3 regions of the Saccharothrix saharensis genome follow, and region 1 is predicted to be linked to each of the others. Evidence: riboswitches for the same ligand, from Rfam matches in the RefSeq annotation. Region 1 holds a riboswitch; each other region holds the start of a gene.
The links. Region 1 has a riboswitch for glycine ahead of gcvT (glycine cleavage system aminomethyltransferase GcvT). Riboswitches for the same ligand answer to the same signal wherever they lie in the genome.
Positions count from the first base shown of each region.

Region 2: another riboswitch for glycine. It lies ahead of gcvH (glycine cleavage system protein GcvH); the one in region 1 lies ahead of gcvT (glycine cleavage system aminomethyltransferase GcvT).
Region 3: another riboswitch for glycine. It lies ahead of gcvP (aminomethyl-transferring glycine dehydrogenase); the one in region 1 lies ahead of gcvT (glycine cleavage system aminomethyltransferase GcvT).

Region 1 covers NZ_VFPP01000001.1:6,630,169-6,633,436, forward strand. The annotation lists gene FHX81_RS40840 (hypothetical protein) at 1-117, shown strand, start outside; gene FHX81_RS30245 (helix-turn-helix transcriptional regulator) at 319-807, shown strand; gene FHX81_RS30250 (hypothetical protein) at 918-1,316, shown strand; gene FHX81_RS30255 (DUF3817 domain-containing protein) at 1,332-1,634, shown strand; glycine riboswitch at 1,698-1,785, shown strand; glycine riboswitch at 1,787-1,881, shown strand; gene gcvT (glycine cleavage system aminomethyltransferase GcvT) at 2,010-3,110, shown strand; gene glyA (serine hydroxymethyltransferase) at 3,125-3,268, shown strand, end outside.
Region 2 covers NZ_VFPP01000001.1:5,814,732-5,817,999, forward strand. The annotation lists gene ald (alanine dehydrogenase) at 336-1,442, opposite strand; glycine riboswitch at 1,637-1,731, shown strand; gene gcvH (glycine cleavage system protein GcvH) at 1,857-2,237, shown strand; gene FHX81_RS26215 (L-serine ammonia-lyase) at 2,242-3,268, shown strand, end outside.
Region 3 covers NZ_VFPP01000001.1:6,932,645-6,935,912, forward strand. The annotation lists gene FHX81_RS31695 (MerR family transcriptional regulator) at 712-1,278, shown strand; glycine riboswitch at 1,370-1,460, shown strand; gene gcvP (aminomethyl-transferring glycine dehydrogenase) at 1,616-3,268, shown strand, end outside.

The DNA of each region.
Region 1 (3,268 bases):
CTGTTCCTCCTGATCACCCAGCCGAACGAGTCCGCCGACGCGGTGCGGACCGCGCTCGGGTGGCTCCAGTCCGCGGCCGAGTCGATCATCACCTTCGTCCGCAGCCTGTTCGCCTGACCCGCTCGCCGCGCCCCCTCGAACTCCGCTCAATGCGGTCACGATCGGTGACTATGCGTCCTGGTCGTTGCACCGTACGGGTGGAATGAGGGCTATAACGCCCTGGTAACAGGGTTTTGGACAAACCGGGGTCTAGCGGTTGTCGGTACCCGCTAATACGGTGCGTCGCATTGGCTGATCTTCGACCGATGAGGAGGCAGAATGGTCGAGGACTCCGGAGTCGACGAGCTGTTGCGGCAGTGGGCGGCTGAGCGCTCGGACGACGCCGAGCTGCAGGAGGTGAACCGGATCAAGGACGCGTGGCTCGCGGAAGCCCCGCCGTCCGCGCCGGGGATCCCCGTGCAGCGGGCGAATGGCGGTCCCCGCGGCCTGGTGAAGGTCGAGTCCGCGGATCCGGCGTACGTGGCGGCGATGCGGAAGCGGGCGCCCGAGGTGCCCGACGCCCTGCTCGCGGCCGCCGCCAGCTACTGGCAGCTGGTGGGTGACCTGTCCGAGGCGGAGCAGTGGTGGGACGTGGGCATCAGCCCGCTGGACCAGCGCGCTCTGGACTACCGGGCGGCCGGGCTCACGCCCGCCGACCTCGGTCGTCGCCTCGGCCCGATGACGGTGCTCCAGCACCTGCGTCGGGGTAGCGCGGCGGCCTGGTGCGTGGCCAGGCTGCAGAGGCAACGCCGGGACGGCGTGGCCTAGGTCCGACGAGTCGGGGCGGGCTCCTGGGGTTCGGGAGCCCTCACCTTCCAGGGGCGGGCTCCTGTGCGGGGAGCCCCGGCCCTGTGCGACGCACGAAGTACCCTTGAGGCGTGCGAGGCCTCATCACCCCCCGGCGGCTCGCGATCGCGGCCGTCTGCCTGGCGTCGCTGGTCGTGTGCTGCGGCCTGGCGTACTGGCAGTGGGAGCGGTTCTCCGAGGCCGGTGGCACCTTCCAGAACCTCGGGTACGTCTTCCAGTGGCCGCTGTTCGGCCTCTTCCCCGCGTTCATGGTGTGGCGCATCCGCAGGCTGGACGCCCGCCGCAAGGCCGAGGACGCCGCCGCGGCGAGCGGTGCCGCCGACGGGGCCGCGCCGGAGCCGGTGGCCGTGCCGTCCCGGCCGGTCGTTACCGTTGAGCCCGTCAGAGCACCCGCGCACGACGACGAGGACGACGAGCTCGCGGCCTACAACCGCATGCTCGCCGAGCTCCACGCGCGGGACCAGCGGTGAAGCGAAGGTAGGGCGATGAGCGGCGCGTTGACCAGGTTCCGGTTCATGGCTTACGTGGTCGGTGTCGGCCTGCTGCTGCTCGTGGTCGCGATGATCGCCAAGTACGCGGGCGGCACCGAGGGCATGATGCAGGTCGTCGGCCCCGTGCACGGCTTCCTGTACGCGGTGTACCTGGTGCTCACCGTCGACCTCGCGCTCAAGGCCCGGTGGTCGATCAAGGGCACGGTGCTGGTGCTGCTCGCGGGCACGATCCCGTTCGTGTCGTTCTACGCCGAGCGCAAGGTGGTCGAGAGCGTCCGGGCCGAGAAGAGCCTGTGACCGGGGTTGACCCCGCCCGCCGGCCACCCCTAGCGTCTGGCGGTACCAACTGAACACGGCCGTCGATGTCGAGCGGGAGAGTCCCCGACCGGGGCGCCGAAGGAGCAACTCCTCCCCGGAATCTCTCAGGCACAGGTACCGCCCGACGAAGGCAACTCTGGAAAGCAGGCGCACCCGGTGCGCCTCGCCCACGGTGCAAGCCGCCCTCACCCGGTGGCGAAGCTCTCAGGCTCATGGCAGAGGGGGAGGCTCACTCGACGAGGAGTCTCCGATGTGCCGTGTCATCCTTTCGCTCGTGAATCTCTCGGACGTGCCCGCCCGCCGACCCGACCGGTCGGCGCCTCGGCATGCCCGCACCCAGGGAGGACCCGCCTGATGGAAAGCCGCCGCACGCCCCTGCACGCCGAGCACGAGGCGCTGGGGGCCATGTTCACCGACTTCGCGGGCTGGCGGATGCCGCTGCGCTACGACAGCGAGCTGGCCGAGCACCACGCGGTGCGCACGTCGGCGGGCCTGTTCGACCTGACCCACATGGGTGAGATCGTGCTCACCGGCCCGGAGGCCGGCGCCGCGCTGGACCACGCCCTGGTCGGCCACGCGTCCGCGATCGGCGTCGGTCGCGCCCGCTACACGATGATCTGCGAGGCCGACGGCGGCGTGGTCGACGACCTGATCGTCTACCGCACGGGCGACGAGGAGTACCTGGTCGTCGCGAACGCCTCGAACGCCGCCGTCGTGCACGAGGCGCTGGTCGAGCGGGCCAAGGGCTTCGACACCACCGTCGAGGACAGGTCCACCGACTACGCGCTGCTCGCCGTGCAGGGCCCGAAGGCCACCGCGATCCTCGCCGGCCTCACGTCCACCGACCTCGGCGCGGTGAAGTACTACGCCTCGTACCCGACCGAGGTCGCGGGCAAGCCGGTGCTGCTCGCGCGCACCGGCTACACCGGCGAGGACGGCTTCGAGCTGTTCGTCGCGCCGGCCGACGCCGCGCACGTGTGGCGGGCGCTGCTGGAGGCGGGCGCGCCGCACGACCTCAAGCCCGCGGGCCTGGGCTGCCGCGACACGCTGCGGCTGGAGGCGGGCATGCCCCTGTACGGCAACGAGCTCGGCCGCGACCGCACGCCGTTCCAGGCGAACCTCGGCCGGGTGGTGAAGCTGGACAAGCCGGGCGACTTCGTCGGCCGCGACGCCCTGGCCGCCGTCGCCGAGCAGGGCGTGGGGCAGGTCCTGGTCGGCCTGAAGACCGCCTCGCGCCGCGCGCCCCGGCACGGCTACCCGGTGCTGGACGCCTCGGGTGCCCGCATCGGCGAGGTGACCAGCGGCGCGCTGTCGCCGACCCTCGGGTACTCGGTGGCCATGGCGTACGTCACGGTCGGCCACACCGAGCCCGGCACGCAGCTGTCCGTCGACGTCCGGGGCAGGCACGAGCCGGTCGAAGTCGTCGCACTGCCCTTCTACAAGCGCACCTCGTAAGGGAGACCCCACACATGTCCGAGCACTTCAACACCTCCCTCGCGGAGTTCGACCCGGAGGTCGCGGACGCCGTCGCCGCCGAGCTGCACCGGCAGCAGAGCACGCTGGAGATGATCGCCTCGGAGAACTTCACGCCGGTGTCGGTGCTCCAGGCGCAG
Region 2 (3,268 bases), 820 kb from region 1:
GATCGGCGATGGCGCGGCACGACGCCGCGCGAGCGGACGACCCCGCTCCGTAGCTGCGGAGTTCCTGCCCTGTCCATCGGTCGAGGGGTCGTCGTGACTTACCCGTTATCACCCAAGTTCACTCGATCGCTTGAGCGCGGGCACGGCGCGTTGCCACCGCCGGGCGAACTGTGGGCCGGATCGGTGGGGTCGCTGGGCACGGACCCCTGTTCCCGGCTAGGATTGGTGACGCGGCCCGCTCCCAGTGACCCCCAGGCTGGTTGAGCGGGCCGTCTTTCTTGCCGAAGGGCCCCGCTCACGTGCTGTGAGCGGGGCCCTTCGCGGCAGGTGGGTGCTCAGACGTCCAGCGGCGTGTGGGTCATCCCGTGCGCCTGGGCCACCGGCAGGTTGGTGAGCAGGCCCTCGTGCGCGTTCAGGCCGAGCGCCAGCGACGCGTCACCGCGCAGGGCCGCCTCCCAGCCGTGGTCCGCCAGCGCCACGGCGTACGGCAGCGTCACGTTGGTCAGCGCGTAGGTCGACGTGCGCGGCACCGCGCCGGGCATGTTCGCCACGCAGTAGAAGACCGCGTCGTGCACCTGGTAGGTCGGGTCGGCGTGCGTGGTGGGCCGCGAGTCGGCGAAGCAGCCGCCCTGGTCGATCGCGATGTCCACCAGCACCGAGCCGGGCTTCATGTCCGCCACCAGCTCGTTGCTCACCAGCTTCGGCGCCTTCGCGCCGGGCACCAGCACCGCGCCGATGACCAGGTCGGCCTCGCGCACGGCCTGCTCGACGGAGAACCGGTTGGACGTCACGGTGCGCAGCCTGCCCTGGTAGAGGGCGTCGATGTGGCGCAGCCGGTCCACGTTGGTGTCCAGGATCTCCACGTCCGCGCCCATGCCGACGGCGATGGCCGCCGCGTTCAGGCCCGCCACGCCGCCGCCGATGACGACCACGCGCGCCGGGTGCACGCCGGGCACGCCGCCGGGCAGCACGCCGCGCCCACCGGAGGGCTTCATCAGCGAGAACGCGCCCACCTGCGGTGCGAGCCTGCCCGCCACCTCCGACATGGGCGCCAGCAGCGGCAGCGCGCCGTTCGGGGTCTGCACGGTCTCGTAGGCGATGGCGGTGGTGCCGGAGTCCAGCAGCGCCTGCGTCAGCGGCCGGTCGGCGGCCAGGTGCAGGTAGGTGAACAGGACCTGGCCCTTGCGCAGCCGCGGGTACTCCTCCGCGATGGGCTCCTTCACCTTGAGCACCAGGTCGCCCTCGGCCCACACGTCGTCCGCGGTGGCCAGCACCTTCGCGCCGGCGGCCAGGTACTCCTCGTCGGTGATCGCCGAACCGAGGCCCGCGCCGGTCTCCACGACCACGTCGTGGCCGCGCTGGGTCAGCTCGTGGGCGCCCGCCGGGGTCAGCGCGACGCGGTACTCGTGGTTCTTGATCTCGCGGGGAACTGCGATCCGCACGGTGGGCTCCTTCGGCCGTTGTTACACCCAAGGTCCGGTACAGCGTTTTCGGTGTCATCGTGTCGACCCCACCAACACGGCCGTGCGTGGTTGTGCGGGCGGAACAAGTCAGGGGGCGCGTTGACACCCGTCGGCGTCGGCACCTAGCGTTCGGGCGACCAACTGAACATCGGCCGCGGCGCGTCGTGAGCGCCGGAACCCGCGCGGGAGAGACCTCGGTGATCGTGCCGGGGCGCCGAAGGAGCAAGCACCCCGCACACTCTCAGGCAGCGAGAACCGCTCGGGTGAGGCGACTCTGGAAAGCGCGCACGTCCGGCGCACCCACGGTGCAAGCCGACGCTGCGGCGTCGGTGAAGCTCTCAGGTCCCAGGACAGAGTGGGGTCGAAGACCTTGCCGTCCTAGGGAGCGCTGTCGTGACTTTTCCGGACAACCTGCTGTACACGCCCGAGCACGAATGGGTGGACTGGGCGCCGGGTACCCAAGAGCCCGTGGCGGTCGGCATCACCTCGTACGCGGCGGACTCGTTGGGCGACATCGTGTTCGTCGAGCTGCCCGAGGTCGGCACCGCGGTGACCTCCGGCCAGGTGTGCGGCGAGCTGGAGTCGACCAAGTCGGTCAGCGACCTGTACGCGCCGGTCAGCGGTGAGGTGGTCGAGGTCAACCCGGCGGCCGTGGCCGACCCGTCGTTGATCAACAACGACCCGTACGGCGGCGGGTGGCTGTTCAAGGTGGCGGTGACCGACGCGACGGGGCTGCTGACCGCGGCGAAGTACGCGGAACTGACCGGGGACTGACGCCATGGCGATCAGCGTGTTCGACCTGTTCTCCGTGGGGATCGGGCCGTCGAGCTCGCACACCGTCGGCCCGATGCGCGCGGCGATGCTGTTCACCGAGCGGCTGCGGCCCGCGCTGGGCTCGGTCGACCGGGTGCACGTGGAGCTGTTCGGGTCGCTCGGCGCGACCGGGCACGGGCACGGGAGCCCGAAGGCGGTCCTGCTCGGCCTGGAGGGCTGTCGGCCGGAGGCGGTCGACCCGGTCGAGGCCGAGCGGCGGGTGGCGGAGATCCGGTCCACCGGGCGGCTGCGGCTGGCCGGCGTGCGGGAGATCGCGTTCACCGAGGACACCGACCTGGTGATGCACCGGCGCAAGTCGTTGCCGTTGCACCCGAACGGGATGAGCTTCACCGCCCACTCGGGTGACACCGTGGTCGACTCGGCGGTGTACTACTCGGTCGGCGGCGGGTTCGTGGTGGACGAGACGGCCACCGGGACCGACCGGATCAAGCCGGACGAGACGCCGGTCGCGCACCCGTTCCGCAGCGGTGACGAGCTGCTGGCGCGGTGCCGGGAGACCGGGCTGTCGATCAGCGAGGTCATGCTGGCCAACGAGCTGTCGTGGCGGGACGAGGCGTCGGTGCGGTCGGGGCTGCTGCACATCTGGGACGTGATGCAGGAGTGCGTCGAGCGCGGCTGCACGGAGACCGGCGTGCTGCCCGGCGGCTTGAAGGTGCGCCGGCGGGCGGCCGAGATGCGCCGGCGGATGACCGCCGAGCACTACGCCACCGACCCGTTGCGGGTGATGGACTGGGTGACGTTGTTCGCGCTGGCGGTGAACGAGGAGAACGCCGCCGGCGGCCGCGTGGTGACCGCCCCGACCAACGGCGCGGCCGGCATCGTGCCCGCGGTGCTGCACTACTACACCCGGTTCGTGCCGGGTGCGTCCGCCGACGGCGTGGTGCGCTTCCTGCTGACCGCGGGCGCGGTCGGCGTGCTGTTCAAGGAGAACGCGTCCATCTCCGGCGCGGAGGTCGGGTGCCAGGGCGAGG
Region 3 (3,268 bases), 300 kb from region 1:
CGTCATCTCCTATGGGGATGGTGGTCCGGGTTTCGCGTCATCCCACCGACTTCCCTCCGGGCTGCCACACGCGTCAAGGGGACGACATCGGAAGCAGTGGTGCGCCATCAGTGGACCACGCCCCCTCGGCACGCGCGGCAGGGCACAGCCAGCTCGGCGGGATGACACGAACCCCTCGACTTGGGAAGCGGGAGCTTCGCGGCCCGCACCGCCCGGCCCGTCCGCACCCCGGGCCCGTCCGGCGAGGACGCTTCGGAGCTTTCAGACCTTCGACCGCCCCGCAGGGGTCCACCGACCCGCTCAGGTCCGACGGGTCGGGTGCTTGACAAAGAGGCCCTCACCCGAACCCACCCCACCCCGCCCACGAAGGGCCGCGACCCCGGCCCCACACCGTGAACGGCCCTTCGCAAGCGTGCGCGGTGCGTTGTGGATCAACCCCGCGTGCCACCATCAGGCGTCACACCCCTGAATTACACAACGTCAACGTTGCTCGGCTAAACGATCACTAAACGTCACCCGAATGGCTTACGACGGGTGACTCTCTCAACCTCTACCTCACGTTGAGGTCAGACACGCCCCGCGCGTCGCGTTGACCTGCCCCCTAGCCGGTCTTACCGTCGAACTCAGGTGAATTGCCACGGTGTGATTCGGGCACCGCGGCGGCTTCACGTTGGTCGCCGGTCGTCGTGGCCGGACCGAGGGGAGGCAGGCGTGGTCGAGGAAGCGCCCATCCGGGCCGGATCCGGCGAACAGGGTGAGCTGTTCCCGGACTCCTCGCTGCCGGACGAGCTGGTCGGGTACCGCGGCCCCGCCGCGTGCCAGATCGCGGGCATCACCTACCGCCAGCTGGACTACTGGGCGCGCACGGGGTTGGTCAACCCCACGATAAGGAGTGCGCAGGGCTCAGGCAGCCAACGGCTCTACTCGTTCAAGGACATCCTGGTCCTCAAGGTCGTGAAGAGACTGCTGGACACCGGCGTCTCGTTGCAGAACATCCGGGTCGCGGTGGACCACCTGCGCCGCCGCGGCGTGCAGGACCTGGCCCGCATCACGCTGTTCAGCGACGGCACCACGGTCTACGAGTGCACGTCGCCGGAAGAGGTCGTCGACCTCCTCCAGGGCGGTCAGGGGGTGTTCGGCATCGCGGTCTCCGGCGCGATGCGGGAGATCAGCGGCACGATCCACGACTTCCCCGCCGAACGGGCGGACGGGGCCGAGATCGTGGAGGCGGCCGACGACGAGCTGTCCCGTCGCCGGCGGACGAGGGCCATCGGCTGACCGGGCGGGTCGACCGGCGCGCACTGAGATCCACGTCGCGCCGGCGGTACCGTTCACCCCTCCGACGGGTACGATTCCGCGCGTAGTCGCTTTATCCCGTGCGGGAGAGTCCGAGTCCGTCTCGGCGCCGAAGGAGCAAATCCTCCCCGGAACCTCTCAGGCGCAAGGACCGTGCGGGTGAGACGCCTCTGGAAAGCGGGTCGGGCACGACCGACCGACCCCGCCGACGGTGCAAGCCCGACAGCCGGGTGAAGCTCTCAGGCGCCCGACACCGGGCAGAAGACAGAGGGGGAGGGCAACGGCAGAAGTCTGTCCGGAGCCCTGGAGGCCAGCACCGATGACGCAGGACCGCATCCCCCTCGCCGCACTCGAGCACGGCACCCCGTTCGCCGACCGGCACGTGGGCCCGCGGCCCGCCGAGCTGGCCCGCATCCTCGACGTGATCGGTGTCGGCTCGCTGGAGGAACTGGCGCAGCACGCCGTCCCCGAGTCGATCCGCGAGCGCGACCTGGTGCTGGACCTGCCCGCGCCCGCCACCGAGACCGAGGCGCTGGCCGAGCTGCGCGCCCTCGCCGCGCGCAACCGTCCGATGACCCAGATGATCGGGCTCGGCTACTACGGCACGACCACCCCGCCGGTGATCCGCCGCAACGTGCTGGAGAGCCCCGCCTGGTACACCGCGTACACGCCGTACCAGCCGGAGATCTCCCAGGGCCGCCTCGAAGCGCTGCTGAACTTCCAGACGATGGTCGCCGACCTGACCGGTCTGCCGCTGGCCAACGCCTCGATGCTGGACGAGTCCACGGCCGCCGCCGAGGCGATGACGCTGGTCCGCCGCGCGGGTCGGGCCAAGTCGAACAAGTTCGTGGTCGACGCCGACACGCTGCCGCAGACGCTGGCCGTCATCGAGACGCGCGCGGAGCCGCTGGGCATCGAGATCGTCACCGCCGACCTGTCGCAGGGCATCGAGGGGCTCGGCCTGGGCGGCGACTTCTTCGGCGTGCTGCTGTCCTACCCCGGTGCGTCCGGCGTGGTGCTCGACCACGCGTCGGTCATCGAGGAGATCCACAAGGCGGGTGCGCAGGCCGTGGTCGCCGCGGACCTGCTGGCGTTGACGCTGCTGCGCCCGCCGGGCGAGATCGGTGCGGACGTCGTCATCGGCACCACGCAGCGCTTCGGCGTGCCGATCGGGTTCGGTGGGCCGCACGCCGGGTACATGGCCGTGCGCCAGGGCCTGGAGCGGCAGCTGCCCGGCCGGCTGGTCGGCGTGTCCGTGGACGCGGACGGCTCGCTCGCCTACCGCCTCGCGCTGCAGACGCGCGAGCAGCACATCCGTCGCGAGAAGGCCACCAGCAACATCTGCACCGCGCAGGTGCTGCTCGCGGTGATGGCCTCGATGTACGCGGTGTACCACGGTCCGGAGGGCTTGAAGGCGATCGCGACCCGGGCGCACCGGATGGCGACCGTGCTCGCCGCCGGCCTGCTGGAGGGCGGCGTCGAGATCGTGCACGGCGAGTTCTTCGACACGGTGCGGGCGCGCGTCGAGGGCCGTGCCGCCGCCGTCGTCTCGGCCGCGCGCGACCTCGGCGTGAACCTGTGGCAGGTGGACGCCGACGTGGTGTCCATCGCGTGCGACGAGACGACCACGCGCGAGCACCTGGAACTGGTGTGGAAGGCGTTCGGCGTGACCGTCGCCGACGTGGACGGCCTGGACGCCGACACCGCCGACGGCATCCCCGCGGACCTGCGCCGCACGAGCGACTACCTGACCCACCCGGTGTTCCACGCGCACCGCTCCGAAACCGCGCTGCTGCGGTACCTGCGGTCGTTGTCGGACAAGGACGTGGCGCTGGACCGCAGCATGATCCCGCTGGGCTCGTGCACGATGAAGCTCAACGCCACGGCCGAGATGGAGCCCGTGACGTGGCCGGAGTTCGCGGACCTGCACCCGTTCGCGCCCGCGTCGGACGCCGAGGGGCTGCTGAGCATC